4 regions of the Lipingzhangella rawalii genome follow, and region 1 is predicted to be linked to each of the others. Evidence: predicted binding sites of a transcription regulator. Region 1 holds the regulator's gene; each other region holds the start of a gene.

Region 1 (7,466 bases):
AGTACTTCACGTACGTCACGTCTGCCCAGTCACACGGCACTCAGCAGGACGCCATGGGGCAGTCGACGCAACCGACGCCTGCCCCAAAGCGGAGCGGTGGCCCGAATCCCACTCGGGCCACCGCTCTCACCTGCGTCCCCGCCTCACGAGGATGCTCGCTTTCAGCTGCACCCGCTGGTGGAGCCGCACCCTTCACAGACATAGCAGCTGCCCGAGGGGCGCATCTTGGTCCCGCAGGTCACGCACAACGGCGCGTCGGCGAGGAACCCCTCCTTCAACTTCTCTGTCGCGGCGGCCTCCGAGGCTCGCTGCGTGGAGGCCGGCTCCGGGGTGTCCGTGTGCGCTGTCGACACCTCCGAGCCGGTGCTCTCGGTGGACTCGGCGCCGTCGGTGACCGGGGCCGACTGGGCATAGGACTCGACCTGTGCCGCGACCTGTGCCGGGTCCTCACCAGCGGCCTGCGCGGCACGCTCCTCCGCCGACAGGACACCCAGGGCCGCCCGCTTCTCGTAGGGCAGGTGGTCGAGAGCGATCCGACGGAAGATGTAGTCCACCACTGACTGTGCCATGCGGATGTCCGGGTCGTCGGTCATGCCGGCCGGATCGAACCGCATGTTGGTGAACTTCTCGACGTAGGTCTCCAGGGGCACCCCGTACTGGAGGGCGATCGAGATGGCGATGGAGAAGGCATCCATAACCCCGGCCAGGGTGGAACCCTGCTTACCGAGCTTCATGAACACCTCGCCCAGCCCGTCATCGGGATAGGAACCGGCGGTGATGTACCCCTCGGCCCCCCCGACCGTGAAGGACACGGTCTGGCTGGGGCGCTTCTTCGGTAGGCGACGCCGCACGGGCCGGTTGACCTCAACCACCTTCGGTTCGCTGGGCTGCTCCTGCGACTCACTCGTGGAGACCGACAGGGGCTGGCCTACCTTGCAGTTGTCCCGATAGACCGCAAGTGCCTTGAGTCCCAGTCGCCATCCCTCGAAGTAGATCTCCTCGAAGTCCTCGACCGAGGCCTCCTCGGGCACGTTGACGGTCTTGGAGATCGCTCCGGACAGGAAGGGCTGCACCGCGGCCATCATCTTCACGTGGCCCATCGGGGCGATGTAGCGCCGACCCATGGCACAGTCGAAGACCGGATAGTGCTCGGGGCGCAGACCGGGGGCGTCGACCACATGCCCGTGTTCGGAGATGTACTCGACGATCGCCTCGATCTGCTCCTGCTGGTATCCGAGGTTGGCCAGAGCACGCGGAATCCCCTGGTTGACGATCTGCATCGACCCGCCGCCGACCAGCTTCTTGAACTTCACCAGCGAGAAGTCCGGCTCCACTCCCGTGGTGTCACAGTCCATCATGAAACCGATGGTTCCGGTCGGGGCGAGGAGGCTCGCCTGGGCGTTACGCCAGCCGTTCTTCTCCCCGATCCGCAGGCACTCCTGCCACTCCTTGGTCGAGGCGGCGTAGATCGGCTTCTCCAGGGAGCCGACGATCCGGAGGTCGTCGTTGGCGGCGCTGTGCTTGCGCATCACCCGCTTATGGGACTCCGCGTTCTTGGCGTAGCCGTCATAGGGACCCACCGCGCCGGCGAGCTCGGCCGAGCGCCGGTAGGACACGGCCGTCATCAGCGAGGTGATGGAGGCCGCGACGGCCCGGCCGCCGTCGGAGTCGTAGGCATGCCCGGTGGCCATGAGAAGCGCCCCGAGGTTCGCGTAGCCGATGCCGAGCTGGCGGAAGGCCCGGGTGGTCTCCCCGATCTTCTCGGTGGGGAAGTCGGCGAAGGAGATGGAGATGTCCATCGCGGTGATAACCAGCTCGGTCAACTTGACGAACCGCTCGACATCGAAGGTGTCGTCCTCGGTCAGGAACCGCAGCAGGTTGATCGAGGCCAGGTTGCACGAGGAGTTGTCCAGGTGAACGTACTCGCTACACGGATTGCTCGCGCTGATCCGCCCACTTTCCGGGGTGGTGTGCCAGTCGTTGATGGTGCTGTCGTACTGGATCCCCGGATCGGCGCTCTCCCAGGCGGCCCGCGCCATCGAGTGGAACAGCTTTCGGGCGTCGACGGTGGCGACCACCTCGCCGGTGGTGCGCGAGGTCAGTCCGAACTCCGATCCCGACTCCACCGCGCGCATGAAGGAGTCCGACACCCGAACCGAGTTGTTGGCGTTCTGGTACTGCACGCTGAACATGTCCGCGCCGCCCAGATCCACGTCGAACCCGGCGTCGCGCAGGGCACGGATCTTGTGCTCTTCGCGCGCCTTGGTCTCGATGAACTCCTCGATGTCGGGGTGATCGACATCCAGCACCACCATCTTGGCGGCTCGCCGGGTGGCCCCGCCGGACTTGATGGTTCCGGCGGAGGCGTCCGCGCCCCGCATGAACGAGACGGGGCCGCTGGCAGTTCCCCCCGAGGACAGGAGTTCGGCGCTGGAGCGGATTCGGGAGAGGTTGACCCCGGCGCCGGAGCCCCCCTTGAAGATGATCCCCTCCTCCTTGTACCAGTCGAGGATCGACTCCATGGTGTCGTCGACCGACAGGATGAAGCACGCCGAGACCTGTTGGCTGGACTCGGTACCGACGTTGAACCAGACCGGGGAGTTGAAGCTGAACAGCTGATGCACCAGCGCGTACTTCAGCTCGTGATCGAAAACCTCCGCGTCCTCGTCACTGGCGAAGTAGCCCTGTTCCCGTCCGGTCTCGGTGTACTTCCCGGCCACCCGGTCCACGAGTTGTTTGAGGCTCCACTCCCGCTGCGGGGTTCCGAGCGCACCACGAAAGTACTTGCTGGCCACGATCTGGGTGGCGTTCATGGACCAGTCGGCGGGGAACTCCACACCACGCTGTTCGAAATTGACCGTGCCGTCGCGCCAGTTGGTCATGACGACGTCCCGGCGCTCCCATGTGACCTCCTCGTAGGGATGCACGCCGGGCGTGGTGAAGACACGCTGGATCCGCAAGCCCTTCGTGCGCTGTGCGGACTTGCCTTTGCGTGCCCCTGACCCGCTCACGGTCTCCGTCATCTCGCTCCCCCTGCTACTCGCACAATTCCCAACGCACACCGGCCCACACGTCCCGCCAGGCCCTCAAGACGACCGCCCGCGCAGATCGGCGATCGCGGTCTCGAAGTCCGCCAACGAGTCGAAGCCCTGATACACCGAGGCGAACCGCAGATAGGCCACCTCGTCCAGCTCCCGCAACGGGCCGAGAATGGCCAGACCGACCTCGTGTGAGGGCACCTCGGCACTTCCACGTGCGCGGATCTCGTCCTCCACCTGCTGCCCCAGCACGGCCAGGGCGTCCTCGGAGACCGGACGACCCTGGCACGCCCGACGAACCCCCGCGATGATCTTCGTCCGGGAGAACGGCTCGGTGACACCGGAGCGCTTGGTCACCATCAGCAACACGCTCTCCTGCGTGGTGAACCGCCGTTCACAGTCCGGGCAGTTTCGTCGCCGTCGGATGGCCGCACCGTCCTCGGTGGAACGACTGTCAATCACCCGCGTGTCCGGATGGCGACAGAACGGGCAGTGCATCGTCCGTTCCCCCGTTCCGCCTCATCTGGGCCCGATCCGCAACGGCGCCGCCACAGTGGACGACCGCCTAACATCCGCACGCGTCTCGACACAAATTATGGACGTGTGAATATCGACAAACACAATATGTTGTGCCGACCCGTGGGATCCAACCTACGACTGACCGCACCGAATCGCAAGTTGCGGCACGAGGCCACCCCGACACACCGAGCACCCTCGCGTACCGCGAGCACCAGGCTTCGACACCCCCATACCGCGGGCGCGTCGAGCCGAACCAGCAACGACCCACGCCGCCCGCCGCACCCCTGTGCCGCACGGCCACCTCGAACGTTTGTTTGATGTCACACAGGACAGGAGATAAATTGAGGCTGGGCGGCGACCCGGCAGCGTTGTGGGCCGCGGTGGCACCCGTACCCCGACCCCGGGGCCGCACCAGTTCGACTCCCGAGGAGGCCAGACGTGCCGGACACGAACAAGGCGAGCGAGGCCGTGGCGGCCACCGGCCCCAGCGGTAGTGACGCCGCCGGTCACGTCGGCTCGACCACGCGGCTCACGGCGCGTCAACGAAGCGTACTCAACTTCATCACCCGGTACTTGCAGGCGCGTGGCTACCCCCCGTCGATCCGGGAGATCGGCGACGCGGTGGGGCTCGCCAGCCCCTCCAGTGTCGCGCACCAGCTCAAGGTGCTTCAGGGCAAGGGGTACCTGCACCGGGACCAGAACCGTCCACGGGCGGTCGAGATCCGCCCCACGGGACGAGGCGCAACCGGCACGGATACGACGTCCACCACCCGACGGGCCCGCAGTGGCGCTGCCGAGGTGCCACTGGTAGGGCGGATCGCCGCTGGAGGGCCGATCCTCGCCGAGGAGTCGATCGAGGATGTGCTGACGCTGCCGCGACAACTGGTGGGTGAGGGACAGTTGTTTACACTCACCGTGGTCGGGGACTCCATGGTGGACGCGGCCATCACGGACGGGGACATGGTCGTGGTTCGCCAGCAACCCGAAGCCAGCAACGGCGACATCGTGGCGGCCCTTCTCGACGACGAAGCCACAGTGAAGGTGTTCCGGCGCGACGACGACCACAGCGTGTGGCTGCTACCGAGGAACGACAACTACGAGCCCCTGCGTGGAGACAACGCCACCATCCTGGGGAAGGTGGTTGCGGTACTGCGCCGCGTGTGACGAGCCCCGCTGGCTGTGCGACCGCTGGGGGCCGCCAAGGCTCCCTCCGGCCCGACTCGAACCACCGATCGGACACGGCCGCAGGGCCTGCGTGGGGGCCGGCACCCCTCCCCCAATCCACCTCCGAGCGCTGCGCACCCACGTCCCCCATGGGCCCGGGTGTGCGGGCTCGTCGATCCCCTCCGATCACCGTGGTCTCCCCCGCAGTGCGAAGGTGCCCGAACGTGTGTGGCGCCGGCCCAGAGTCACGGGGCGCTCGGGGACGCTGGGTGTACTGACCACCGCGGTTGGTGACGGGGACCCGGCCGGCGTGTAGCACGAGGGCCTCCGGAATCGGTGTGGATGTTCGATGTCCCACCGCCCGGAAGGACGTCCATACCGTAGGCTGCGCACACCAACGCCACGCTGACACCCACTGGCCGGGTTGGTCTCTCGCCCACTGTGTGGTCGGGGACGACTGGCCGCTGCGCCGGCCCCTTGGTGGCGGGTGTCTGCCGTCGGTGGGTCAGGGTGGTGCTCGGCACCGGGCCCCCAGTCCGGGGGGATTGTGGTGTCCGTGCGTACGCTCCCCGTGGTGGCCGCCGGCGGATTGGCAATGCCCGTGACCACGATCCCTGCCCTCGGGGGAGTGTGGCCCGGGTGGTCCTCGTGTCCCACAGGGTGCCGGTCCACGCCGGCCAGCCTCGCGCGCACGCCCCTACACCGGCAGCCAACGGGGCGGTGGTTCGAGTGCCACGGCCCCGGGGACATTCCAGCCGTCCCCGGGCATGGCCTAGCCAGACTGTCCTTCGGCCCGCAAACTCCCCCAGAGGCCGCGGACCGCCTCCTCAGCGGCCTGCACAGCTTCCGGTGGGTCCAGACTGCCCCAACTGTCGCCATCTGCCTGCTGGTCGTAGCAGCCCACGACCAGCACGTTGCCCGTCACCATTCCGGCACACCCGAGCGCCTCGGCGTGGTTGTACCAGGACAGGGCGGCGTCGCCGAGGTCCGGGACCGTACTGGCCTCCTGCCCACCCGCACGGTCCCTGAGTTCCTGTGCCAGGTGTTCCATGCTCTCGGGGTCGGCACCGTGCCCACTGCGGACGAACGTCGCCGACGCGTAGCCGTACCGGTCCCCGAAACCCAGCGAGTCACTGATCCAACGGCACTCCTGCCGCTCCCCCACCCCCGCATCTCCGGACACCTCCTCGACGGTGTCGACAGTCAGCTGGGGGTCGGGAACCAGCTCGGCCAGCCAGCCGGTGCCGACGGTGCCACACGCGGGAATCTCCCCGTACACCGCGGGTTGGCCCGGCCTCGCCCCGGCGCTGTCCACAGCGACATCTTGGTCACCGGGGGACGCCGACACCGTCGTGGCCGACATAGGCACCGTCGAGGTGTCCACGAACTGGGGAGTGCTCGCGGTGGTGACCAGCGCCCCACCCGCCAGTGCCACGGCGCTCAGTATGCCCAAGGCGGCCCCGAAAGAACGTCGCCGAGACGTCGCTCTCCTTCGGGCCGTGGGCGTGTCGGAAGCCACCGTCATTACTCAGTACTCCTGAGACTCGATGTGTTCGACGAACGCTGTGGCGAGTTCCGTACCACCCGCGATCGCCTCCTCCTCCGAAACGGACTCGAGGTCGAAGAAGTCCTCGGCGGAGTCGTAACAGGTTCGGAGGAACACGTTGTCCGTGCGTGTGGCCACGCACCCGGTCTGGTGTTCGCTGTCGTAGTAGGTGTAGGCCCGGGCGCCGATCCCGTCGGTGGGGTTAGCGTCGTGGTTGTCGGCCTCCTGCTCCAGATCCTCGGCGGCGAGGTCGTCTCCGCTGTCCCAACCAAAACTGGAGTCATGGCGGCGTAGCAGTATCGTCGCGTATCCCTGAATCCCACCGGCGTCCGCGCGGCTCTCCCACTCACAGTTCAGCTCGTCGTAGCCGTCCTGTGCGGTTGGCTCGTCCCCCGTGCGTTCGGCGTCGGGCACCAACTCGTCCAGGGCCTCGACCTCCAGTGCGGCACAGTCCACCGCGCGCTCGTGCACCACCGGGTCGGGACGGGCCCACATGTAGGTCAGGGCTGCCGTGACCAGAAGAAGCACCGCGACCACGGCCAGAATGATGCTCGTAATACCCGACGGCGTGCGCCAATGGCTCCTGGTCTCGCCGACGTGGGGGGTGGAACCGTAACCGCCGCCGGGCGGTTGTTCCCCTGCGCCACCGGAGGTGCCCGGTGCACCGGGTGGGGGGCCTCCGGGCGGCTGTGCCATCAGGCCCTCCTTAGATGTGTCTGGATCCCGTCGCCACTACGGCCCGCACCGGCGGCCAGCCGCTCGGAAGAATACCGGCCACGACACCTATCGTGACCGAAACCGGGCCTCGGCGTCGGACCAATTATGGCTTACGGCCACGGGGAAACGCCTCGCGTGTCCCATCACAACCGTGTGGCGATCTCCTCCGCAACCGTCCGTGCCGTGTCGTGGGCCTCCCCGCCAGGAATCCCCTCCCCGCTGTCACTGCGGACACCGCCGAACCACACCCACACCACGAGATTGTCCCGGCGGAACGCCACCTCGCGTCCGCTACCGGTCGCGGCGGGTCCGGCCCGGGGGTCGGATCCGAGTGCCTCGGCGGCCTCCGGAAACGGTGCCTCCGGCAGTGCGCTGTCCAGGCGCCGTTCGGCACGGTGTGCCCCGTCCGTCGGGTCGGCACCACCGCTGTCACTCCAGTAGACCTCGAAGTCCACCGCGAGACCACGCACCCCGTCGTCACC
Region 2 (7,466 bases), 220 kb from region 1:
CCGATTCGGCGAGGGTGCGCAGGGCACGTTCCTCCCCGATGCGCCACTTCGCGGACTTGACGAACTGGAACACGCCGATCGACCACCCCTGGGCCCAGGCTCGCGTCGCGAGCCCGAACGCCGCCGTGGATTTCCCTTTCCCGGGGCCCGTGTGCACCATGACCAGCGGACGGTGCCGGCGCTGACGTGTGGTGAGTCCGTCGTCGGGGACGTAGTCGGGCTGGCCCTGTGGCATGGCGTTCGATCAGCTCCTTCAGCAAGGGGACGTCATTTCGGTGGACAGGGGTCAGGCTGCCTGGTTCGGCTGGGTGTACTGGCGAACGATTCCGCTCAGCTCACTACTGGCCAGGTCGTTGAGGTCGGTCCGGTTCCCGGCGAGGGCGGTCGCGAGTCTGCCGGCGTTTCCCAGGCGTACCGGCCCCGCCTCGCAGTCCACCACCACCGACTCCACGTCCGCGGAGCGCAACCAGCCACACATCCGCAGGGCCTCGTCGAAACCACCATGGGTGGACCGGCCGTCGGTGACCAGGATCAGTAGGGGGCGACGTCGGGGATCACGCAGCCGCTCGTTGCGTACCGTCTCCGCGGCGGTACGCAGTCCCGCGCCCAGCGGGGTACGCCCCCCGGTGCGGAGGTCGCGCAGACGCCGAGCCCCCGCCTCCACCGAGGATGTCGGGGGGAGTGCGAGCTCAGCGCCCGCGCCGCGGAACGTGACGAGGCCGACCTTGTCCCTGCGCTGGTAGGCGTCCATCAGGAGACTCAGGACCGCCCCCTTCACGGCGCGCATCCGACGGCGGGCGGCCATGGATCCACTCGCGTCCACACAGAACAGAACGAGGTTGCCCTCCCGTCCCTCCCGGACCGCCTCACGCAGGTCGCTGCTGCGGAGCACCAACCCGCCACCGACACGCCCCCGCTGCTGCTGGTGGGGGGCGGCGGCCCGCAGGGTGGCCGTCAGGTGCGGTGAGGTCACACGACCACGCGGGACCCGGGATCCGGAGATGCGCCCCTGTGGAGTCTCCGCACGGGATCGGCGACCGGGCGTACCGGATCCCATTCCGTCCACCCGAAAGACGGGGGGCCGATAGGTTCCCTCCGGATCCTCGGGTTCCCGAGCGCCCTGGGGCTGCTTCTGGGAGCCGTCATCCTGCCCCTCTGCCCCGGTTCCGGAGCCGGACGCAGAATCCGCCGGGCTCTGAGCCGTTCCGGAGTCGGGAGGCTGCTCGGTCTCCCCGGCATCCCGCTGCTGCTGCGAGGTGTCTCCCGGCGACGGGGGCTGTGCCCCCTCAGTGTCTTTTGGGTCCGCATCACCCGCCTGGTCCAGGGCCTCCTGGAGCCGGTCCTCGTCCAGGTCCGGGGCGTCGAACGGGTCACGACGACGCCGGTGTGGCAGAGCAAGACGTGCGGCGTCCCGAACGTCGTCGGTGGTGACCTCGGGGTGGGCCCGCCAGGCAGCGAGCGCGGTGGCCGCGCGGGCGGTGACCAGGTCGGCGCGGAGACCGTCCACGTCGAAGGCCGCGCAGACCGCGGTGACCTGTTCCAGGGCCGTGTCCGTGAGCTGGACCTGGCCCAGCCGCTGCTGGGCGTCGCGGATACTGGTGGCGAGCTCGGCGTCAGCCTCGGCGTACTGGGCGGCGAAGGCGGACGGGTTCTCCTCGAATGCCAGCCGACGGCGCACCACCTCGGCCCGCTCGGCAGGCTCCCGGGTTGCGGTCGCCTCGACAGTGAGCCCGAAGCGGTCGAGGAGCTGCGGCCGTAGTTCCCCCTCCTCCGGGTTCATCGTTCCAACGAGCAGGAACCGTGCGGCGTGGGAGACCGAGACTCCTTCCCGTTCGACGTGGGAAACTCCCATCGCGGCGGCGTCCAGCAGCAGATCCACCAGATGGTCGTGCAGGAGGTTAACCTCGTCCACGTACAGGGCGCCGCGGTGGGCCTCGGCGAGCAGGCCGGGTTCGAAAGCTTTGACTCCGGAAGTCAGGGCCCGCTCGATGTCCAGGGAGCCGGCCAGCCGGTCCTCGCTGGCCCCGACCGGCAGTTCGACCAGGCGGGCCGGGCGGCTGTGTGTTGTTTCGGCGTCGACGGTGTGCGGCCCGTCGGGACAGTCGGGATCGGGCTGACGCGGATCGCAGGAGAAGCGGCATCCGGCCACAACATCCAGGTCCGGTAGCAGTGCGGCAAGTGCCCGCACGATGGTGGACTTGGCGGTGCCCTTCTCCCCACGCACGAGCACGCCGCCCACTCCGGGCGATACGGCATTGATCAGCAGGGCCAGCTTGAGGTCGTCCATCCCGACGACCGCGCTGAACGGGTAGCGAGCGGTGGCGCTCACGCAGCTCCATCCTTCCTTGGGAATCCTCGCCCACAGGTTTGGTTCTCGGGTGTCGCCCAGTCTCCTGACTTCCAGATCTTCGCTGCCCGCCGCCTTCCCACCGGCGATGCGGCAGTGGCTGTATGGGGGCCGCTTCCTGGTCACAGTGGCGGGACCGTCCCGGACTCACACCGGGTTCCTGCTGCTGACACCGTCGTCCAGGATCGCACACCCGCCGCGCCCCCATCCGGCGGGGGCCGGGCCCCTACCGAGCCCGGCGACGCGAAACTCTGAGCTCGGGGCGATGCAGAGCACGTGGTGTGGTGCTGTACGGGGGCAGCCCGGAACCCGGCCCACCGGACCCTGGTTCTCGGCGCCAGCGCGGACAGGCTGCGCACGGAATGGCCCCAGGACACGTTCGGCCTGCGGTGCCCTGCGCACACACGCAAAGGGCTGGCGTGAAGGGACGTTCAACGTCCGTCCACGCCAGCCCTTGATCCGTAGCGGGGGCAGGATTTGAACCTGCGACCTTTGGGTTATGAGCCCAACGAGCTACCGAACTGCTCCACCCCGCGTCGATGCGTTTTCAACGTTAGGGGTTGTGGCGGGGGTATGCAACTCGGCGTGGCCGCACAGGGGCCGGGTGTGTGGCATCGCACAGCGTGGAGCCGCCAGTTGGGGCCGCTGGTTTCCGGCGATTCCTGCCGGGGGCGACCGGTGGAGGTGCGTTCTAGGATGCGCAGCACCTGAAACAACGCGTCGTGGTGGAGGGGCTGGATGAGTGACACGGGCGAGGAGACGACGGGGCTGGTCTTCCACTCGGCCAGAGAGTTGGCCGGGTTGCTGCACGCGGGTGCGGTGTCGGCGCGGGAGGTGGTCCGGGCCCACCTGGACCGGATCGAGCGGGTCAACCCGAAGATCAATGCGGTGGTGTCACTGTGTGCGGAACGTGCCCTGACGGAGGCCCACGCTGCGGACGAGCGGTGGGCGGCCGGTGCGGCCGTAGGGCCGCTGCACGGGCTACCGATCGCCCACAAGGACACGCATGCCACCGCGGGAGTGCGCACCACCTCGGGCTCTCCCCTATTTGCCGACCACGTTCCGGACCGGGACGAGCTGGTCGTGGAACGGATCCGCGCCGCGGGGGCGATCACGGTCGGCAAGTCGAACGTTCCGGAATTCGCGGCGGGCTCGCACACCTTCAACCCGGTGTTTGGGACCACCCGCAACCCCTACGACGTCTCCCGCTCGGCCGGGGGCAGTAGTGGGGGCGCGGCGGCGGCTCTGGCCGCTGGCTTGCACCCTTTGGCCGAGGGTTCGGACATGGGGGGCTCGCTGCGGAATCCGGCCTCGTTCACGAACGTGGTGGGTCTGCGCCCGAGCCCCGGGCGGGTCCCGTCCTGGCCGGCGCCGTTGGGCTGGTCGACTCTGAGTGTGCAGGGACCGATGGCTCGGAGTGTGGACGATGTGGGCCTGCTGCTGTCCGTTCTCGCCGGCCCGGACGCGCGAAGTCCGATCGCGGTCCCGGAGTCCCCGGATCGGTTCGCCGCTCCGCCGGAGGCGGATGTGGCGGGGCTCCGGGTGGCGTGGAGCCCCGATCTGGGTGGGGAGTTCCCCACGGACCCGGCGGTGCTGGCGGTGCTACGTCAGCAGCTCGGCGTCTTCGACGAACTGGGCTGCACGGTTGTGGAGGCCACGCCGGACCTCTCCGGCGCCGACGAGGCGTTTCGCACCCTGCGGGCCTGGACTATGGCGAGCAATCTGGGGCCGCTGTTGGACGCGGCCCCAGATCAGCTCAAGCCGAGCCTGGCGTGGAACATCCGACAGGGCCGCACCCTGGACGGGGCGGATGTGGCGGCGGCGGAACGCCGACACACCGAGCTGTACCACCGGATGCGGGAGTTCTTCATGACCTACGACGTCCTGGTGCTTCCGGTGAGTCAGGTGGTTCCGTTCCCCGTGGAGCAGGAGTACCCCACGGAGATCGACGGGGTGGCCCAGGCGACCTATCTGGACTGGATGCGTTCGTGCTACCTGATCTCGATCACGGGATGCCCAGCCCTCTCGGTGCCGGCGGGGTTCACACCCGAAGGCCTGCCGGTCGGACTCCAGATCGTGGGGCCGCATCTGGCGGAACGCCGCCTACTGGAGGTGGGACGGGCATTCGAGCGGGGCACCGCGGCAGGGGCCCGCCGTCCAGTCGTGGGGTAGCGGCCGCACGCCTCCGGCTGGGAGCTTCCTCCGGACGTGGATCCCGTGCCCTAGCGCGCGGGAATTCTGCCGCCTCCCTGCTCCGTGACGTCCAAGATCAGTCCCAGACCCGGGTGAGCAGCCACTCCTGAGTATGCGAGTCGTACCGCAGCTCGTAGGCGCCAGGGGCAGGCCCCGTTCCGGCATGCACCCGCCAGTACTCACGACGACGCAGAGCTGTGTCCCGGTGTGGACTCTGGGTGGCGGCGGGCTGCTCGGGCTCCGTCGAGTCCCAGACGGCCGGGAGGGTCACCCAGTGCTCCACAATCCGCCGCACCACGTACAGCCGCCCGCGCCACAGAAACCGCACCGGGCGCCCGGAGCAGGTCCAGACCTCGACCCGAGCGGCGAACAGCGTTCCCATACTTCCCCCAGCACCCACGACGAACGGATGGCTTCTCGGCCCGACCCCGGGGAAGAAAGATCGAACATGCGTACGAACTATAGCCCAGATCCTGGTATGGGGAAACCACTGTGTACCGTGGGCTTTCCAGCCCGGGTCCGCACCGGGGACCGTTGCGGTCTACGCTAGGCGGCAGTCAATCCAGCGACCGCGTAAAGGACCGACCACAGTGACCGGGAGCGAGCACGCCAAACCGCTTCGCGCCGGCGACCCCCAGGAGCTCGGCCACTACACCGTCATCGGCCGGCTCGGCCGCGGCGGCATGGGGACGGTATACCTCGCCGAGTCCCCGCAGGGACGCAGTGTCGCGATCAAACTGATCCATCCAGACCTCAGTGACGACCCGGACTTCCGACGCCGGTTCGCCCGCGAGGTATCGGCGGCACGCAGCGTCGCCCGTTTCTCCACGGCGGCCGTGCTCGACGCCCAACTCGACGGGGACCCGCTGTATATCGTCTCGGAGTACGTTTCCGGGCCGAACCTCGCCGAAGCGATCCAGGCCGAGGGGCCGATGGCCGGGGGCACCCTGGAAAGCCTGGCTGTGGGGGTCGGCGCGGCCCTGGCCGCCATTCACGGGGCCGGCGTCGTCCACCGCGATCTCAAGCCCGCCAACGTGTTGCTGTCCACGGTGGGGCCGAAGGTCATCGACTTCGGAATCGCGCGTGCCCTCGACGATGGTGGCGGTGCCACCCGCTCGAGCCAGCTGATGGGCACCCCCGCCTACCTCGCCCCGGAACTGATCGAGGGACACCCCGTGACCCCGGCCTCGGACATCTTCTCCTGGGGATGCCTGGTCGCCTACGCGGGAACCGGACGCGCTCCGTTCGAGGCCCCGTCGATCCCCGCGGTGCTGCACCAGATCACGACCCAGGATCCGGATCTCGACGGGCTCGACGCACGCCTCGCCGGCCTGGTCACCCAGGCCCTGGCCAAGGACCCGCAGCAACGTCCCGGAGCCCAGCAGATCCTCAACCAGCTCGTCGGGCACGAGGAGCCGAGCAGCGCCGAGATCGACCGCACGGTCAGCACCAGCTGGTCCCCACCAGCGGTAGTCACCGGCGAGGTGGCGACGCCATCGGAATCACCGGAGCCGGACGGCGAGGCGGCACACCCCGCAACCCGTCCGTACGACGCGGCGGGCACCCCCGGAGCGCTCCCCACCTCTCCCCCGACGGGGGATCCCCATGCGGGGCCACCGCCCGGAGCCCCCTCCGGCCCCCAGCCCCCGATGCCGCCCCAGGCGCACGCAGCAGGCCCCCACGCCGGATATCCGGGACACGTCCCCCCGGCGGGCCCGTACCCGCCCGCCTCCCCCGGCACCCCGAACGGCCCACCGGGCGGCCCCCCACCCGGTGCTGTGGCCGGGGCTGCCCCCACCGGAGGGCGACAGCCCCGTTCCTCGCAGCGTGCGCTCCTCCTCGCCGGTGGTGGCGTCCTTGCTCTGCTGGTCCTCGCCGTGACGATCGTCGTGGTGACCCGCCCACCCGGCCCCCCGGACGGGCGTCTGCTGTACACGGAGAACTTCAGCAACCCGGACGCCGACGGAGCCTGGGACGGCGGTTCGGCATTCACACTCGACGAGACCCGTGGCTATGACGATGGACACTTCGTGCTGCGGGCCCACGAGGAGCGGGAGAGCTCCGGGGAGTACGCGCCCTACGACGACCCGCATCCGGACCGGATGCTGGTGTCGGTGGACACGGTTGTCCACAGCGGCCCCGGGCACGGCCAGTATGGAGTGCGTTGTTTCCGACAGGACGATGTGGTGGACAACACCTACTACGAGGCCGTGGTCGACATCGACGGGGGCGGCGCGGAGCTACGTCGCCACGTCGGCGAGGACGAGTTCCTGGAGTCGGGGGTCCAGGTGTCCAGCGGACAACTGGCCTCCACCGACAGTGTGTCCGGCTACGAGAGCCCGGACCCCGACACCGCCGGGACCGACGACGAGGTGGTGAACACACTGACCCTGTCCTGTGAACTTGATCCGGAACGGGACACGATGACCCTCCGGCTGTGGGTCAACGACACCTTCGTGTTGGAGGGGCAGGACGACGAGGACACCCTGCTACCGGTGGATGCGGAGGACGGCCGGGAAACTGCACTGTCGGTGTGGCGTACCGCGGGCAGCGGCGACGACGTCATCGTGTACTTCACCGACTTCGAGCTACACGAGCTGGACGATGCCTAGGGCATAGCCGCGGGCCGAGACGCATGTTGCCCACAGCCGGACTGGCCCGGTGGTCCGGTCCGGACACACCCGAATGAGCTCGATGTGTGCTGATTTGAAATCATACGGGGATGCCTCATCGCACCCCTTACCCAGTCATGATTGCTTCCGGTGTGCTGGCCCTGGCCGCCGTCACCGCGTGTGCGAGTGACACGACGGGGTCGGGGTCTCCCCCCGGAGAAGCAGACGGCGCGGACGTGTCCGATGATACGGAGACGCCCGACGAAGCACCCGCGGTCGACCCTGACGATCTTCTCCCCCCGGATTCGGCGTAT
Region 3 (7,466 bases), on a different contig from region 1:
CGACCGGCTTGTCGCGAAGTTCGGGCTGCCTGTGGCCGGCTGGCGTGGCCGCGCAGAGTGGCGTGACGACGCGTAGTCCCACGCGCCAGCGACAGCGGGAGCAGGAGGGCCGGTGCTCGAGGAAGTCCGAATAGAACGCCTGGGTGTGATCGACGAGGCGGTGCTGGAGCTGTCTCCGGGGCTGACTGTCGTCACAGGAGAGACCGGTGCCGGTAAGACCATGGTGGTTACCGGGCTCGGGCTGCTGTTCGGAGGGCGCGCCGATCCGCGCCGGATCCGGCCCGGCGCCGAGCGGGCGCTGGTCGAGGGGCGGCTGACTGTCCCCGGCGACGGTCGCACGGCCGAGCGAGTGGCCGAGGCCGGTGGGGCGGTCGAGGACGGGGAACTGATCATCGCCCGAACCGTCTCCGCCGAGGGCCGATCCCGCGCCACGCTCGGAGGCCGGTCCACTCCCGTGAGTACGCTCGCCATGCTCGCCGACGAACTGGTCGCCGTGCACGGCCAGTCTGATCAGCATCGGTTGCTGCGCACCGACCGGCAACGGTCCGCGTTGGATCGTTACGCTGGACCAGAGCTGCGCACTGCCCTCGCCGAGTACGCCACGACCTACCGGCGCCACCGTGAGGTCCAGGAGGCGCTCGACGAGCTGACCACCCGCGCGCAGGAACGTCGCCAGGAAGTCGACCTCCTGCGGTTCGGGGTTGAGGAGATCACCGCTGCCGACCCGAAACCCGGCGAGGACAGTGAACTCGAGGCCGAGGAGCAGCGGTTGGCCCACGCCGAGGAGCTGCGCATCGCGGCGACAACCGCGCATGCGGGCCTGGTGGGCGATCCCGCCGCCGAGATCGACGCGGACGTGGTCGGGATCCTGGCCACGGCCCGGCAGGCGCTGACGGCGGTGCGCGAGCATGACGCTGCACTCGCGGCGGTCGCGGACCGGCTCGACGAGGTGAGTTATGTACTCTCCGACGCGGCCACCGAACTCGCCTCCTACGCGGAGTCGGTGGAAGCCGACCCCGCCCGTCTCGCGGCGGTGCAGGAGCGACGTGCCGAACTGGGTCAGCTGATGCGCAAGTACGGTGCGTCCGTCGACGAGGTACTCTCCTGGGCGGAGAATGCCTCCGCGCGCCTCGCCGACCTCGAGGGCGACGACGAACGCATCGCCGAGCTCCAGACCGAACGGGACACCCTGGCCCAGCGGCTGACGGACCAGGCCGACACTCTCAGCCGGCTGCGCGGCGACGCGGCCCAGCGGTTCGGCGAGGCGGTGACCGCGGAGCTGCGGGCCCTGGCGATGCCACACGCCTCGGTATCGGTGCAGGTGACCACGGGGAGCGAGTTCGGTCCGCAGGGGCGCGACGAGGTGGAGGTGCAGCTCGCGGCGCATCCGAGCGCCCCCCCACTGCCACTCCAGAAGGGCGCCTCGGGTGGGGAACTATCCCGCGTGATGCTGGCGATCGAGGTGGTTTTTGCCGGCGCCGACCCGGTGCCCACGTTCGTTTTCGACGAGGTTGATGCGGGAGTTGGGGGAAAGGCCGCCGTGGAGATCGGTCGCCGGTTGGCCCAACTCGCGCGGACCGCACAGGTGATCGTGGTTACCCATCTTCCCCAGGTAGCCGCGTTCGCGGACGCCCACCTCGTGGTGGAGAAATCCAATGACGGTCTCGTCACCGAAAGTGGGATTCACCGCCTCGACCGCGAGGGGAGGCGCCGCGAGCTCGCCCGCATGCTGGCCGGGCTGGAGGACTCCGAACTGGGGCGCGCGCATGCGGAGGAACTGCTCGCCGCCGCCAACGGTGGCGAAGCCTAGATCCACGCGTGTGAACCGCGGTGGTGGCGAACACCCGGGGGAGGGGCCTCGGGGACCGGACCAAGGCCCGTAGGGCTCACCCCGCAGCAACACTATCTGCTCCAACCTCGCACACACCGCTGTTCCCCGGGCACTTTCTCGGCGCGATGTCCCGGGGCGTTGGGCACGGGCCATGCCGGCACAGGTGCGGCACTCTGGCAAACACGCCGTGACTATCGGTTTCCGGACAATGACCCTGTGTTCTGAAACGATGCTGCGTGATGGGACTACGTACCGGGTGGACCAAGGCGCAGCACCGCCAGCAGCATGGCCGGGAGGCTGGGGGACGGAACGGGCCGTCGACGGCCACCGTGGCGATCCACGCCCGCGTTCGGCTGCACCACGCGACGGAAGCCCTCACAGGTCGACTGCGTCCCGGTGATATCGCGGTTATCGACCGGGTCGACCTCGACCGGGACACCGCCCAGTACCTGGTGGACCACTCGGTTGCCGCGGTGCTCAACGTCGCCAGCAGTATGACCGGCCGTTATCCTAATCTCGGGCCGCAGGTGGTCATGGATGCGGGGATTCCGCTCGTCGACGAGGTCGATCCGTCCGTCTTCGGCCGGGTGGTGGACGGGGAGCGGCTGCGTCTGGAAGAGGGGACCCTCTACCGAGGATCCGTGCCACTCGCGGGCGGCACCCCGCGGGACGCGGCCTGGCTCGCCGCGGCCACCAGTGAAGCCCGCGCCGGAATGTGCGTGCAACTGGAGGCCCTGGCAGCCGGCGCCCGGGAGTGCCTGCGGCACGACAGCGCCCTGTATCTCGATGGTGTCGGAATCCCCGAGCTCACAACCCCACTCTCGGGTCGCCACGTGGTGGTCGCGGTTCGGGGACGACACCTTCGTCACGACCTGGACCTCCTGCGTGCCTACCGCCGGGAGTACCGGCCCCTACTGCTGGCTGTCGACGACGCGGCGGAGTCACTGCTGGAGCTCGGATACCGCCCGGACCTGGTCCTCGCCGATCTGACCACTCTCTCCGAGAGGGTGGTGGACTGCGGGGCGGAGATCGTGGCCCACGCGGCCGCGGACGGGCCGGTCCCCGGACGGGAGCGCCTCGCGCGGCCGGAGCGTGATGTTCCGGTGCTCCATTCGGCCAGCAGTAGCGTTGCCGCTGCCCTGTTGCTGGCGGACGGGTCCGGCGCACCGGTGATCGTGACCGCGGGGATGCACCGCTCGCTTCCGGAGCTGCTCGACGGGGGAAGATCGCTCGTGGCTGGAACGTTTCTCGCGCAGCTGCGCGTGGGCGGCACACTGGTCGACGCGCGGGCGGCCAGCAGGCTGCACCGCAGCCGGGTGTCCGTCTCCGCACTCCTGACCCTGGTGGTGGCCGCGCTGCTGGTGGTCCTCGTCGCCGGCTACAGCACTCCCGTCGGACAGGTGTACCTCGAGGCCCAGGACGCCTCCTGGGAGACGTTTCGTACCTGGCTGGGTGAGGTGATCCCGTGATCGGTTTCCGATATCACGTGGTGTCGATCGTTGCCGTGCTGCTCGCGCTGACGGTGGGTCTGGTCCTGGGAACAACCGTGTTGCAGGACCCGGTGATGCAGCGACTTTCCAGTGACGCCAACGAGACGCGGGAACAGCTTGCGGAGATGCAGGAGCACCGGGATCTGGCCCAGAGCCGTGTCGCCGGGGCTGACGAGCTCCTCGACGCCTACGCCGGAGAAATCCTCGGCGGGCGCCTGGACGGGGTCCGTGTGGTCCTTGTCGAGGCGCCGGGAGCCGAGGACGGGGTGAGTAGCGAGCTCATCGACCGCTTCGATCAGGCGGGGGCCACCGTGACGGGTCAGCTTCGCCTGACGGAGACCTATGTGGACCCTGAGGAACGTGTGTTTCTGGACGAGCTGACCACCCAGCTGGCGTCTGGTGTGGACCTGCCCGATGGCGATGCACACCGCAGGGCCGGAACCCAGCTGGCGCACGCCCTCCTCGATCCGGCCGGTGCCGAGGCGGAGCCCGGTCAGGGGGACACCGATGCCGCTGTCGAAGAGAGCAGCGCCCAGCTGGACGCTGGCACCGTCGTGGAGGGATTCGACCAGGCCGGACTGGTCACCACGGTTGGGGACCCGCAAGCCGGTGCGGACATCGCGGTGCTCGTAGCCTCCGGAGCGTCGGCGCCCACAACAGACGACTCCGGTGCCGTTGACACCTCTACGGATACGGACACGGCGATGCTCGCCCTGGGGGAGGCCCTTGCCACGGTCGGTGCCAGCGGTGCCGTGGTCGCGGGGCCACCGACCACCGCCGACCGGGGGTTGATCGAACGCGTCTACCAGGCCCAGACACGGATCACGACCGTGGACTCCGCGGACACCAGTGCGGGTGCCGTCGCCACAGCTCTGGCGGTGGCCAGCACGGTAGACGGGCGCCTTGGGCGCTACGGGGTGGGACCCTACACCGAGTCCTTCCTCCCCGCGGAGGTTCCGGAACGGGAGCCCCTGGCGCACGACGGTGCGGATGATTCCGACGAGGTGGAGGATACCTAGGCCGGTTCTTCGGCTGGTGCTGGCGGGGCTGGGGTGCCCGCCCGACGTGTCGCCCCGGTGCTGAGCCCCGCACGTGCCGGTACTGGTCCGGAGTTCGGACGCCAGGCTTCCTCGAGCGAGCCCGCCCTTGGCTCCAATTCACCAGGGGACAGGACAACCCCCCGGGCCTCCCACCACGTTGGCCGTGGTGTGGAGAGGTGGAGAGGCGGAGAGGCGGAGAGGTGGAGAGGTACCGCCACGGCGGGAGGCCTGTGGTTGACGTTGGGACGAGTCTGCCGTGGCTGAACGTCCGCCAGCCGGCAGGAAAGACACTCGGGCCCGACCGCCCCTGGGAAGGACTCTGGTGGCGGCTACTCGCGATCGAGATCCGCTGGGGAGGTAGGAGGGCCACCGGGGCTGGGTCCGTTGGGAGCTGTGGTGTCGGTGGCCGGGCACCCGTACCCGCCGTCGTGACCCTGGTGTGTGGGGAGCGCCGCTGGCTCCGGGGTAGTGGTTGCGGATCGCGGGGGACATGGCATCCTGGGAGCAGTGGAGTCGGGTGGGTTTCTGCCGATGCGGCCCGGCGCCACACCTGTGAGGGGAGTATCCCGATAGCGGCGGCCTCGTCATCACGGAGTGCACAGAAGCCTCCCGGTGTCGCCGGCTTCGGCGTTCAGGTCGGAGCGGGAGAGACCTCCGGTCAGTTGCGTATGCCCGGGTACCGAGGTACGTGGGTCTGAGCTGCCGGAGGCCTGATGGATGTCCCCCTGTGGGTGTGGTTGGCAACGATCGGCGGAATCATTGGGATTCTCGCCGCGGATCTTGCGATCGTTGACCATCCGTGGAGCAAGACGCGCGGTCCACGTGAGTTCGGGATTCGACAAGCCGCCTGGTGGGCAACGTTCTACGTGGCATTGGCCCTGGTCTTCGGCGGTTGCGTCTGGATGTTCGGTGGTGCAACCGCCGCCGGGGAATACTACGCGGGTTTTCTCACCGAGAAGAGCCTCAGTGTCGACAATCTCTTCATTTTCTATCTGATCATCAGTGGCTTCGCCGTTCCGCGCAGGTACCAGCACGAAGTTCTGCTGGTCGGTATCGTTGTGGCTCTGGTTATGCGCGGTTTCTTCATCGCTGTGGGAGCGCAGGCCGTCAACGCCTTCAGCGAGGTGTTCTACCTGTTCGCCGCCCTACTGCTGTACACGGCCTGGAAGATTCTGCGAGAACAGCTCTCGAACGGACACGGCACGGATGACTACACCAACGGTGCGGTCGTGCGTGCGGTCAAGCGAGTGATGCCGGTTACCGACACCTACCACGGGGCGCGGCTGACCGTACGCTTGGGCGACCGCCGGTTCGCCACCCCCATGCTGCTGGTCATCGTCGCGATCGGAGTGACGGATCTCGTCTTCGCGCTGGACTCGATCCCGGCAATCTTCGGTCTCACCCAGGATGCCTACATCGTGTTCACGGCCAACGCCTTCGCGTTGATGGGGCTGCGCCAGCTGTACTTTCTGCTCGCCGGACTCATGGACCGGCTCGCCTATATCGGCTGGGGGTTGGCTGCCCTCATGGTGTTCATCAGTGTGAAGATGCTGCTGCACGCTCTGCACGAGAACGGCGTCGCGGTCCCCGAAGTCGGTATTCCCGTGTCTCTCTCGGTGATCGTGAGCGTCATGGCCGTCACCGTGGTGGCCAGCCTGTGGCGATCCGCGCGGGACTCACGCCAGGACCTTGCCCCGGCGTCGAGCTCCGAGTCCGAGTATTCTGGCTGGCCCTGCTCAACCGCTGATTCGCGGGACTAACCAGCCACAAACTCCGCTACTCGGCCCACCGCAGGGTGGTGGAATGCGAACGCGACACCCACCGGTAGATCCCTGAGCGGACCACTGCTGGCGGGAGACGCTCTCAAGGGAACGCGACCCGTTCGCGACTCCGCAGGGCTGCACACCGAGTTTCCGCAACGGCGCGCGCATCGAACAGAAGTTCGGATAGAGTGGCTCCGCGCCTGCCGCGACGGTGACCAACGTGCCCGTCGGGCGGAGGCGCTGAGCGGTAACGTTGCCGGTGTGTCCGGTCGCACCGTCCGAGGGCGGAATGCGTTGCTGCTGGTCATAGTTAGGGATGTAGCGCCTGGCGGCACGCCGGCCCCGTTGGGGGGCGGTGTGGGCCGACGATGGTTGGTGCACGATCGCTTGTGAAGGGGGTAGCGGAGGTCGGCCTCCGCGCGACTCGATGGCGGAACAGCTGGTGGTGCGTGGCGCCCGAGAGCACAATCTCAAGGACGTCTCGGTGGACCTTCCCCGGAACTCGATGATCGTCTTTACCGGACTGTCCGGGTCGGGCAAGTCCTCGCTGGCCTTTGACACGATCTTCGCCGAGGGGCAGCGGCGCTATGTCGAGTCCTTGTCCGCCTACGCCCGGCAGTTCCTCGGCCAGATGGATAAGCCCGACGTGGACTTCATCGAGGGGCTGAGCCCCGCGGTGTCGATCGACCAGAAGTCCACCAGCCGCAATCCACGATCCACCGTGGGGACGATCACCGAGATCCACGACTACCTGCGGCTCCTCTTCGCCAGGATCGGGAAACCACACTGTCCCGAGTGTCACCGGCCGATCGCACGACAGACCCCGCAGGCGATCGTGGACCGGGTGCTGGAGTTGCCGGCCGGAACCCGGTTTCAGGTCCTCGCGCCGGTGGTGCGGGGACGAAAGGGCGAGTACGTCGAACTGTTTCGGGACCTTCAGTCCAAGGGGTTCACCCGGGCCAGGGTCGACGGAGCCCTCGTTCGCCTGGACGAAGCCCCCACCCTCAAGCGGTACGAGAAACACGACATCGCGGTGGTGGTGGACCGGCTCGTCGTCAAGGGCAGCGACGGAGACAGCGACGACACCAGTTCGGTCCAGAAGCGGCTCACCGACTCTGTCGAGACGGCGCTGGGGCTCGCCGGGGGCACCATCATTCTGGACTTCGTCGATAGCCCACCGGACAGTCCGGAGCGCGAGCGTGTGTTCTCCGAACACCTCTACTGCCCCTACGACGACCTGTCGTTCGAAGAGCTGGAACCCCGCTCATTTTCCTTCAACTCTCCCTACGGGGCCTGTCCGGAATGCGCCGGTATCGGCAGCCGGATGGAGGTCGATCCCGAA
Region 4 (7,466 bases), on a different contig from region 1:
CGATTCCCAGCTCTAGGCTGGAGGTGGCCACCACCGCGGGTAGGCGCCCCGCCTTGAGTTCCGCCTCGATCGTGGCCCGCTCCGACTTGGACACCGAGCCGTGGTGGGCCCGAGCTACCACAGGCTCTGTCCCGTGTGATGTTCCGGAACTGCCTATGACCTGTGCGGGTGGCCCGTCGGCAGCTCCGGGGGCCGGGGATGGGTCGTGCTGCGCGGCGAGCTCGTTGAGGCGCCCGGACAGCCGTTCGGCCACGGTCCGGGCATTGGTGAACACGATCGTGGACCGGTGGATGCGGACCAGGTCCAGGATCCGGCGCTCCACGTGCGGCCACACCGAGGCGCGGGCCTTGCTCGCGGTGTCGTCGTCCGCACGGGACGGGTCCACGGCCCGTTCCAGGTGGCGCAGGTCTGGAACCGGGACCTCGATGCGCAGGTCCACGTTCGGTGCACTGGACGGGGCCACCACGGTCGCCCTCCGGGAGCGCTGTTCGGGCTGGCCCGTGAGGAAACGGGCGACCTCGTCCACCGGTCGAACCGTGGCCGACAGGCCGATGCGTTGGGCTGGGCGTTCCACCAGGGCATCCAGACGCTCCAGGGTCAGCGCCAGGTGTGCTCCCCGCTTCGTTCCGGCCAGGGCGTGAATCTCGTCGACGATCACCATCTCCACGCCGCCGAGCCCGCGACGCGACTGGGATGTGAGGACCAGAAAGAGGGACTCGGGCGTTGTGACCAGCACATCCGGAGGGCGGCTTCCCAGGCGTCGCCGCTGCGCCGCGGGCGTGTCCCCGGTACGCATACCCACGGTCACCTCGGTGTGCTCCTCGCCACGGCGGCGACGCGTCGCGCCCAACTCGGCCAAGGGGTGCTGGAGGTTGCGTTCGATATCGCTGGCCAGGGCCTTCAACGGAGATACGTAGACGACGCGGCACCGGCTCGTGGGCTCCGTGGGCGTGGGGGTTGTGGTCAGCCGGTCCAGCTGCCACAGGAACGCGGCGAGGGTCTTGCCCGAGCCGGTGGGCGCGACCACCAGGACGTCGTTACCGGAGCTGGTGGCATTCCAGGCCTGAGCCTGGGCCACGGTGGGACCCTGTGGGAACGTGCGGGTAAACCATTCCCGGGTCGCTGCGGAGAATCGTCCCAGTGGATCGTCGTTCGGGTTGGCGTCGGCGGTCATGTCACCCAGTCTCGCTGCTGCCGGGGACAACCGGCGGTGAAGCAGCGCCGTGGAAACGGACACGGGCCGCGTGGCCGGTGTGGAGGATTCGCCGGGGCGGCGCCAGCCGCTTTCCGTACCGGTGGCGGCTACCGAGCGTCGATACTGGGGGCATGCGACTCTCCCTGTTCTGGCAACGAATGCATGCAGAGTTCGGCGAAACTTATGCGCACAGCCTCGCCCGGGACCATGTGCTCGGACAGCTTGGCTCCCGGACGGTCGAGCAGGCGTTGGCGGACGGGGTGTCGGCCAAGGAGGTTTGGCAGGCGGTGTGTACCGAGTTCGACCTTCCGGCGAGTGTGCGGTGACCGCATGTCGTTGCGGGAACACGCGGCTGGCGCGGGTCGATGTCGAACACCCGTTCGGCTATACTGGTCCTGCTGGTTGGGGCGTATTGTGCGGGGTAGGTGGCCCGACGGTCCTGGCCACGACGACCGCGGTCCGGTTCTCCACACCGATGATGTCGGTGTCGCTGTCTGTCATCCCGGCCGCGTAGCGTCACGCACGAGACGAACAAGACACCGACCCAACAGGGGTTTTCCGTGGCTGCTGCAACTGACCGTGACAAGGCTCTAGAAACCGCCCTCGCCCAGATCGAGCGACAGTTCGGCAAAGGCTCGATCATGCGTCTCGGCGATGACACGCGCCCCGCAGTGGAGTCGATCCCCACCGGTTCGATCGCGCTGGACTCGGCCCTGGGGATCGGCGGGATTCCGCGCGGCCGCATCGTGGAGTGCTTCGGGCCGGAGTCCTCGGGAAAGACAACCGTCGCCCTGCACGCGGTCGCCAGTGCACAGAAGAGCGGCGGAATCGCGGCGTTCGTCGACGCCGAGCACGCCCTGGACCCGGAGTACGCCAAGAAGATCGGCGTCAACACTGACGACCTGCTTCTCTCCCAGCCGGACACGGGGGAGCAGGCCCTGGAGATCACCGACATGCTGATCCGTTCCGGGGCGGTGTCAATCGTGGTCATCGACTCGGTGGCCGCCCTGGTTCCGCGTGCCGAGATCGAAGGCGAAATGGGAGACAGTCACGTTGGCCTCCAGGCTCGGCTGATGTCCCAGGCCCTTCGCAAGATCGCGGGTGCCCTCCGTCAGACCGAAACCACAGCGATCTTCATCAACCAGCTGCGGGAGAAGGTCGGGGTCATGTTCGGGTCTCCGGAAACCACCACCGGCGGACGGGCGCTGAAGTTCTACTCCTCGGTGCGGCTGGATGTGCGGCGGATCGAAACCCTCAAGGATGGTACGGATGCCGTGGGTAACCGCACCCGGGTCAAGGTGGTCAAGAACAAGGTGGCCAGCCCGTTCAAGCAGGCGGAGTTCGATATTCTCTACGGGGTGGGGATCTCCCGGGAGGGTGGATTGATCGACCTCGGGGTGGAGCACGGTGTCGTGCGGAAGTCCGGCGCCTGGTACACCTACAACGGGTCCCAGCTGGGTCAGGGCAAGGAGAACGCCCGTAACTTCCTGCGGGAGCACACCGACACCGCCGACGAGATCGAGCAGAAGATCAAGGAGAGTCTGGGGATCGCCAAACCGTCGGCCCAGGCCGAGACCGCGGGCAGCACAGAATCTGCCGCCCCCGCGGACACGACAACCGCGGGATCCGCCACCACGACCGGGAGTGGAACCAAGCGTGGGCGTGGCAAGTCCACGGCCACATCCTCCTCGGCTGCTGCCGCCGCTGCCACATCCAATGGGGCCACCTCCGGTACCTCGACCAGCTCGGAGTAGCCGTGGGAGCGCACACCGTCCCCAGTGCCGCAGGACGACCGCAGCGTCATGAGTGAGGAACAGCCCGCCGCGGGGGAGGACCCACGGGCCAGAGCGCGGGAGGTGTGCCTGCGGCTGCTCACCACGCGCGCGCGAACCCGGGCACAGCTTGCCGCGGCCCTCCACCGTCGCGACATCCCGGACGAGGTGGCCGAGCCTGTTCTGGATCGGCTCGCCGAGGTGGGGCTGGTCGACGATGAGGCCTTCGCCGCGGCCTGGGTGTCCACCCGGCACAGCGGGCGTGGTCTGGCCCGGCGAGCCCTGGCCGAGGAGCTTCGCCGACGTGGGGTTGCCGAGGACACGGTGGAATCCGCTGTTGCGGAGCTGGAACCCGAGGACGAGGAGGAGACGGCCCGGGAACTGGTTCGCCGCCGTCTAGCGGGAACTCGGGGTCGGGACGTCGCTGCACGTATGCGCAGATTGACCGGAGTGCTGGCGCGTCGCGGCTACTCCGCGGGCCTGGCCTATCGAATCGTGCGTGAGGAGCTGGAGGCCGAGGGCACGGACGTTGACCTCCCGGAGCCGGATCTGGACTAGATCGTTGGTGGAGCATGGGCGTGATACTCCGGCCCGGGCTCGCCAGCGCCTACCGGGCCCCGCCGGCCTGTCCCCGTCCCCAGGAGCGGGGGCCACCCCGGGGCAGTATCGTCATCGTCGCAATCCCACTGAGGACCGCCGCGGTACTCATGTTCGCTCCAGGGGCGAGGCCCCCTCCCGACCCTCGTGGTCCTCCCCGGCCCCGTTCGCCGGTGACGCGGGCGAGCCGCGCAGCTCCAGTGGCGCCACATCGGGTGGATTAACGTCGAACACGGCTGCGTAGAACGCCAGCTCCGCCTCCAGAGCACGGGCGCGATTCTCGGCGTCCCGGAACCCGTGCCCCTCGCCCTCGAAGGTGTACAGGGCGTGGGGCACCGCGCGCTCGGCGAGCCGCTCAGCCATCGCGGTTGCCTGGTCCAACGGTACGACCGGGTCCTCGGTGCCCTGGAGCAGGAGTACGGGTGCGTTCACGTCGTCGACCCGGTTCACGGGCGAGCGTTCCGCGTAGGTGGCCTGGTAGCCCGGCAGTGGACCGACGAGGGCGTCCAGATATCGGGATTCGAAGTCGTGGGTGTGCTCGGCCAGTCGGAGCAGGTCGGTCACACCGTACCGAGATACCCCGCAGGCGAAGGTATCCCGGGTGAGGGCCAGGAGCGTGGTCAGTCCCCCGGCACTGCCACCGCGGATCGCGAGGCGTCGCGGGTCGGCGGTGCCGTCGGCCACGAGAGAACGGGCCACGGCCACGGCGTCGTCGACGTCCACCACACCCCAGGCGTTGTGCAACCGCTCCCGGTAGGAGCGTCCAAAACCGGTGGAGCCGCCGTAGTTGACGTCCACCACCCCGAACCCGCGGCTGGTGAAGTAGGCGAGCTCCAGGCGCAGCGCCCTGCTGGAACATGCGGTGGGGCCACCGTGGATCCACACCACGAAGGGGGCTGGGCCGGATGCGGTGTGCTCGGGGTGGCGTGGCGGATAGACGGTGGCGTGGACCTGCTCGCCGTAGCGGCCCGTGACGGTCTCTCGCCGCGGGGTGGGTAGGTGGGCCGTGGTGACGCCCGTCCCGAGGGAGGGCTTTCGCAGCGGGGTGACCTCGCCGGTGTCGATGTCCAGCGACACCGGCACGGCCGGAGTCGTGGGAGACGCCGCGATCCCGACGACCGTGCCTGTGTTTTCGGTCGTGTCGCAGGTGACGGCCTGCCAGGTCCAGGCGGAGTCGAGTTCGGTGATTTCCCCCGACGCGGTGTCGAGGCGGGATGCTCTCAGGTCACAATCCCCGTGCAGCGCGATGATGCGTCGGTCGTCAACGGCGCAGTAGGGTTCCGTGCCCAAAAGGAGCGGGGTGGGGCTGAACTCCTCCTGCATCGGACACAGCGCGATGGCGGGCCCGTGTAGACCGATCTCGTAGAGGTTCCACCATCCCGACCAGTCGGAGACACAGAAGAGGGTGGCCTCGTCCCGCCACCGTGGAGCCAGCACCGACTCGGTTGGTCCGCCCTTCAACGTGCGGACGTTGTCCAGGGTGCCGTCCTCGGTGAACCTGGCGATGCGTAGTTCGGTGCTGTCCCAGGGCATGCGTGGGTGATTCCACGCGATCCAGGCGAGGTGCACACCGTCCGGCGAGGGAACCGGGCTGGCGTAGAACTCGGCGTCGGCCAGCAGCTCCACGATCGCGGTGGGGTCCTCGGCGGCGGATCCATCCAGGGGAACTCGGACCAGGGATCTCCGCACGGTGTTGCCCTGGGGCGCGACGGTGGCCGACGTCCCCGATTCCGAAGATTCCGTCGCACCTGTCGCCGTGTCGGGTGCGTCCGCTTCCGCGGCCGGCTCGGCCGGCTCGGTCTGCGCAGCTGCCTCCGGTGTGGAGTCGGTGTTGGCATCCGGCACAGACATGGCATCACAACGGTCCACAGGGCTGGCGTGGTGTTCCAGCACGCACACCACGTGACGCTGGTCGGCCGTCAGGGCGAGGTCAGCGTAGCGGTCGCCGGCCGGCGTCGCGGGCTCGGGGGTCAGCGGTGTCGGCAGCGTGGCCCCGTCGTCCAGAAGATACAGCCGTTGGTCGCTGAATTCGCTGAAAACGATTCCGTAACCGGACTCCGTCGGGACGGGCAGGTAGGAGCGTCCGCCGTACTCGTGCACCCGGGTACGTGCGGACCATGGCTCGGCCAGCAGGTCCGTGGGTGAGCCACCGTCGACACTGCGGAGTACGGTTACCCGGCCGGCCGCTTCCGGCAACGATTCCTGCCACCAGATCTGGGTACCCACCACGGTGGGAAAGGCCGGCAGGGTGTCACCACGAGCGGCGTCCCGAGCGGTGATCGGTGACGGCCACGCGCCGAGGCAGGCTGTCGCGGGGTCGGTCATCAGTCACTGCCCTTGCTTGACGGGGATGTGCCAGTGCCGACCCTAGTGGTCACAACCGGTACGTGCGGAATCAAGGGTGCAGGCGGGGATATTCGGAGCACAGCCATCGTTTCCCAGTTGTAATGACAGTGGGACGGTGGCTTGCTGGCTGGTGCACTACGGTGCTGGCAGCAACCGTGGACATGGTTACTGCTGTGGCGTTTCCCGTTGTCATTGCCTACAGGCGTGGGGCCGCGCCGTACGGAGGAGGGTAAGAGTGACAAGCACTGGACTGACGCGTGCGTTCGCGGTGGCAGCCGCAGGCGTCGTCGCGCTCACGGCGTGCGAAACACCGGACGACACCAACGGGAATGGGGAGGACATTGCCGGTGGAGATCTGACCCTGGCGACGGGGTCGACCGGCGGCACCTACTACCCGCTGGGTGGGGAGATCGCGAACCTGTGGACCGAGTCGCTGGAGGATGTCAGCGTCTCCACCCAGGCCACGGGGGCGTCGGTCGACAACATGTACCTGCTCGACTCGGGTGAGAACGAGCTGGTGATGGCGGTCAACGGCACCGCCCAGAATGCCGTGGCCGGTGCGGGCGACTTCGGTGACGAGCCCCTGGACGACCCGGATGCCGTGCGGGCGATCGGCAACGTCTACCCCGAGGTCATGCAGGTCACCACGGTCGAGGATTCCGGCGTCGAGTCCATCGAAGACCTGGACGGGGCCCGGGTGGAGCTGGGGCCGCCCGGAAGCGCGACCGAGGTGCTCGCCCAGCAGATCCTGGACGCCTACGATGTCGAACCGTCCGAGACCTTCGACAGTGCCTTCGGGGACGCGGCGACCAACCTCGGGGACGGCCAGGTCGACGCGGCGTTCGGCGTGCTCGGGGTGCCGGATGCGAGCCTCACCGAGATCGCGACCACGAACGACATCCACATGCTGGACATCGAGGGCGACGCGCTGGATGAGGTTCTGGCTGCCGACGACTCCCTGGTTCCACACGAGATTCCGGCCGGCACCTACGAGGGCCAGGACGACCCGCATCACACGGTGACGAACTGGGCCACGCTGTACGGGCCGAGCAACCTCTCCGACGACCTCGTCTATGACCTGGTCAGCACGATGTACGGCCAGGCTGATGACCTGGAGCACGATGTGGCCGGCGAGATCCAGCTGGACACTGCGGTCGAGGGCCTGGGCGACATCGAGCTGCACCCGGGGGCGGAGCAGTACTACGAGGAAGAGGGCGCGCTCGACTGACCACGGTCCCGCGCGCTGACGACTCCCCGCGGCGGGCCCGGAGAGGCCGGGCGCGCCGCGGCGGGTACCGTCTGGGGTCTGTGCTCGCGACGGCGCTCCTGCTCGCGGGCGCGCTGGTTCTGACCGGGGATGCCCCCGCCTGGCGCATGCATATCGCCGTGGTTGACCACGACACCTCGGTGACCCTGTGGTCCGAACCCGTCGAGGTGGGCGAGCGGATCCGCTTGGAACACACGCATTCGGTGCATGGACGTCCTGTGGTGGAGGTCTTCTCGGTCAGCGACGGCGACGGCCTGGCCCTGGAGGAGATGCGGTTCGACGCGACCGG

Evidence for each region. Region 1 encodes LexA, which represses DNA repair genes until DNA is damaged. Its sites were predicted from a motif close to TCGAACANNTGTTCGA; they were not measured.
Region 2: RIF23_RS12225 (DUF6504 family protein) is a predicted target of LexA. The motif match lies at 4,983-4,998, and genes of this name have one in related genera.
Region 3: uvrA (excinuclease ABC subunit UvrA) is a predicted target of LexA. The motif match lies at 6,292-6,307, and genes of this name have one in related genera.
Region 4: recA (recombinase RecA) is a predicted target of LexA. The motif match lies at 1,564-1,579, and genes of this name have one in related genera.

The regions. Positions count from the first base shown of each region.
Region 1 is NZ_JAVLVT010000005.1:486,291-493,756, reverse strand. Features, by position in the region: gene RIF23_RS13205 (vitamin B12-dependent ribonucleotide reductase) at 162-3,023, opposite strand; gene nrdR (transcriptional regulator NrdR) at 3,087-3,536, opposite strand; gene lexA (transcriptional repressor LexA) at 4,026-4,721, shown strand; gene RIF23_RS13190 (hypothetical protein) at 5,494-6,246, opposite strand; gene RIF23_RS13185 (hypothetical protein) at 6,250-6,963, opposite strand; gene RIF23_RS13180 (hypothetical protein) at 7,128-7,466, opposite strand, start outside.
Region 2 is NZ_JAVLVT010000005.1:268,641-276,106, reverse strand. Features, by position in the region: gene cobO (cob(I)yrinic acid a,c-diamide adenosyltransferase) at 1-235, opposite strand, end outside; gene RIF23_RS12240 (putative cobaltochelatase) at 287-2,329, opposite strand; cobalamin riboswitch at 2,367-2,539, opposite strand; tRNA gene RIF23_RS12235 (tRNA-Met) at 2,810-2,883, opposite strand; gene RIF23_RS12230 (amidase) at 3,086-4,519, shown strand; gene RIF23_RS12225 (DUF6504 family protein) at 4,617-4,922, opposite strand; gene RIF23_RS12220 (serine/threonine-protein kinase) at 5,131-7,152, shown strand; gene RIF23_RS12215 (hypothetical protein) at 7,389-7,466, shown strand, end outside.
Region 3 is NZ_JAVLVT010000001.1:924,247-931,712, reverse strand. Features, by position in the region: gene RIF23_RS04170 (NAD kinase) at 1-76, shown strand, start outside; gene recN (DNA repair protein RecN) at 113-1,810, shown strand; gene steA (putative cytokinetic ring protein SteA) at 2,071-3,300, shown strand; gene RIF23_RS04155 (copper transporter) at 3,297-4,340, shown strand; gene RIF23_RS04150 (TerC family protein) at 5,075-6,121, shown strand; gene uvrA (excinuclease ABC subunit UvrA) at 6,552-7,466, shown strand, end outside.
Region 4 is NZ_JAVLVT010000007.1:13,072-20,537, reverse strand. Features, by position in the region: gene RIF23_RS15375 (DEAD/DEAH box helicase) at 1-1,174, opposite strand, end outside; gene RIF23_RS15370 (DUF3046 domain-containing protein) at 1,327-1,521, shown strand; gene recA (recombinase RecA) at 1,756-2,949, shown strand; gene RIF23_RS15360 (regulatory protein RecX) at 2,998-3,525, shown strand; gene RIF23_RS15355 (S9 family peptidase) at 3,673-5,889, opposite strand; gene RIF23_RS15350 (TAXI family TRAP transporter solute-binding subunit) at 6,146-7,138, shown strand; gene RIF23_RS15345 (DUF1850 domain-containing protein) at 7,219-7,466, shown strand, end outside.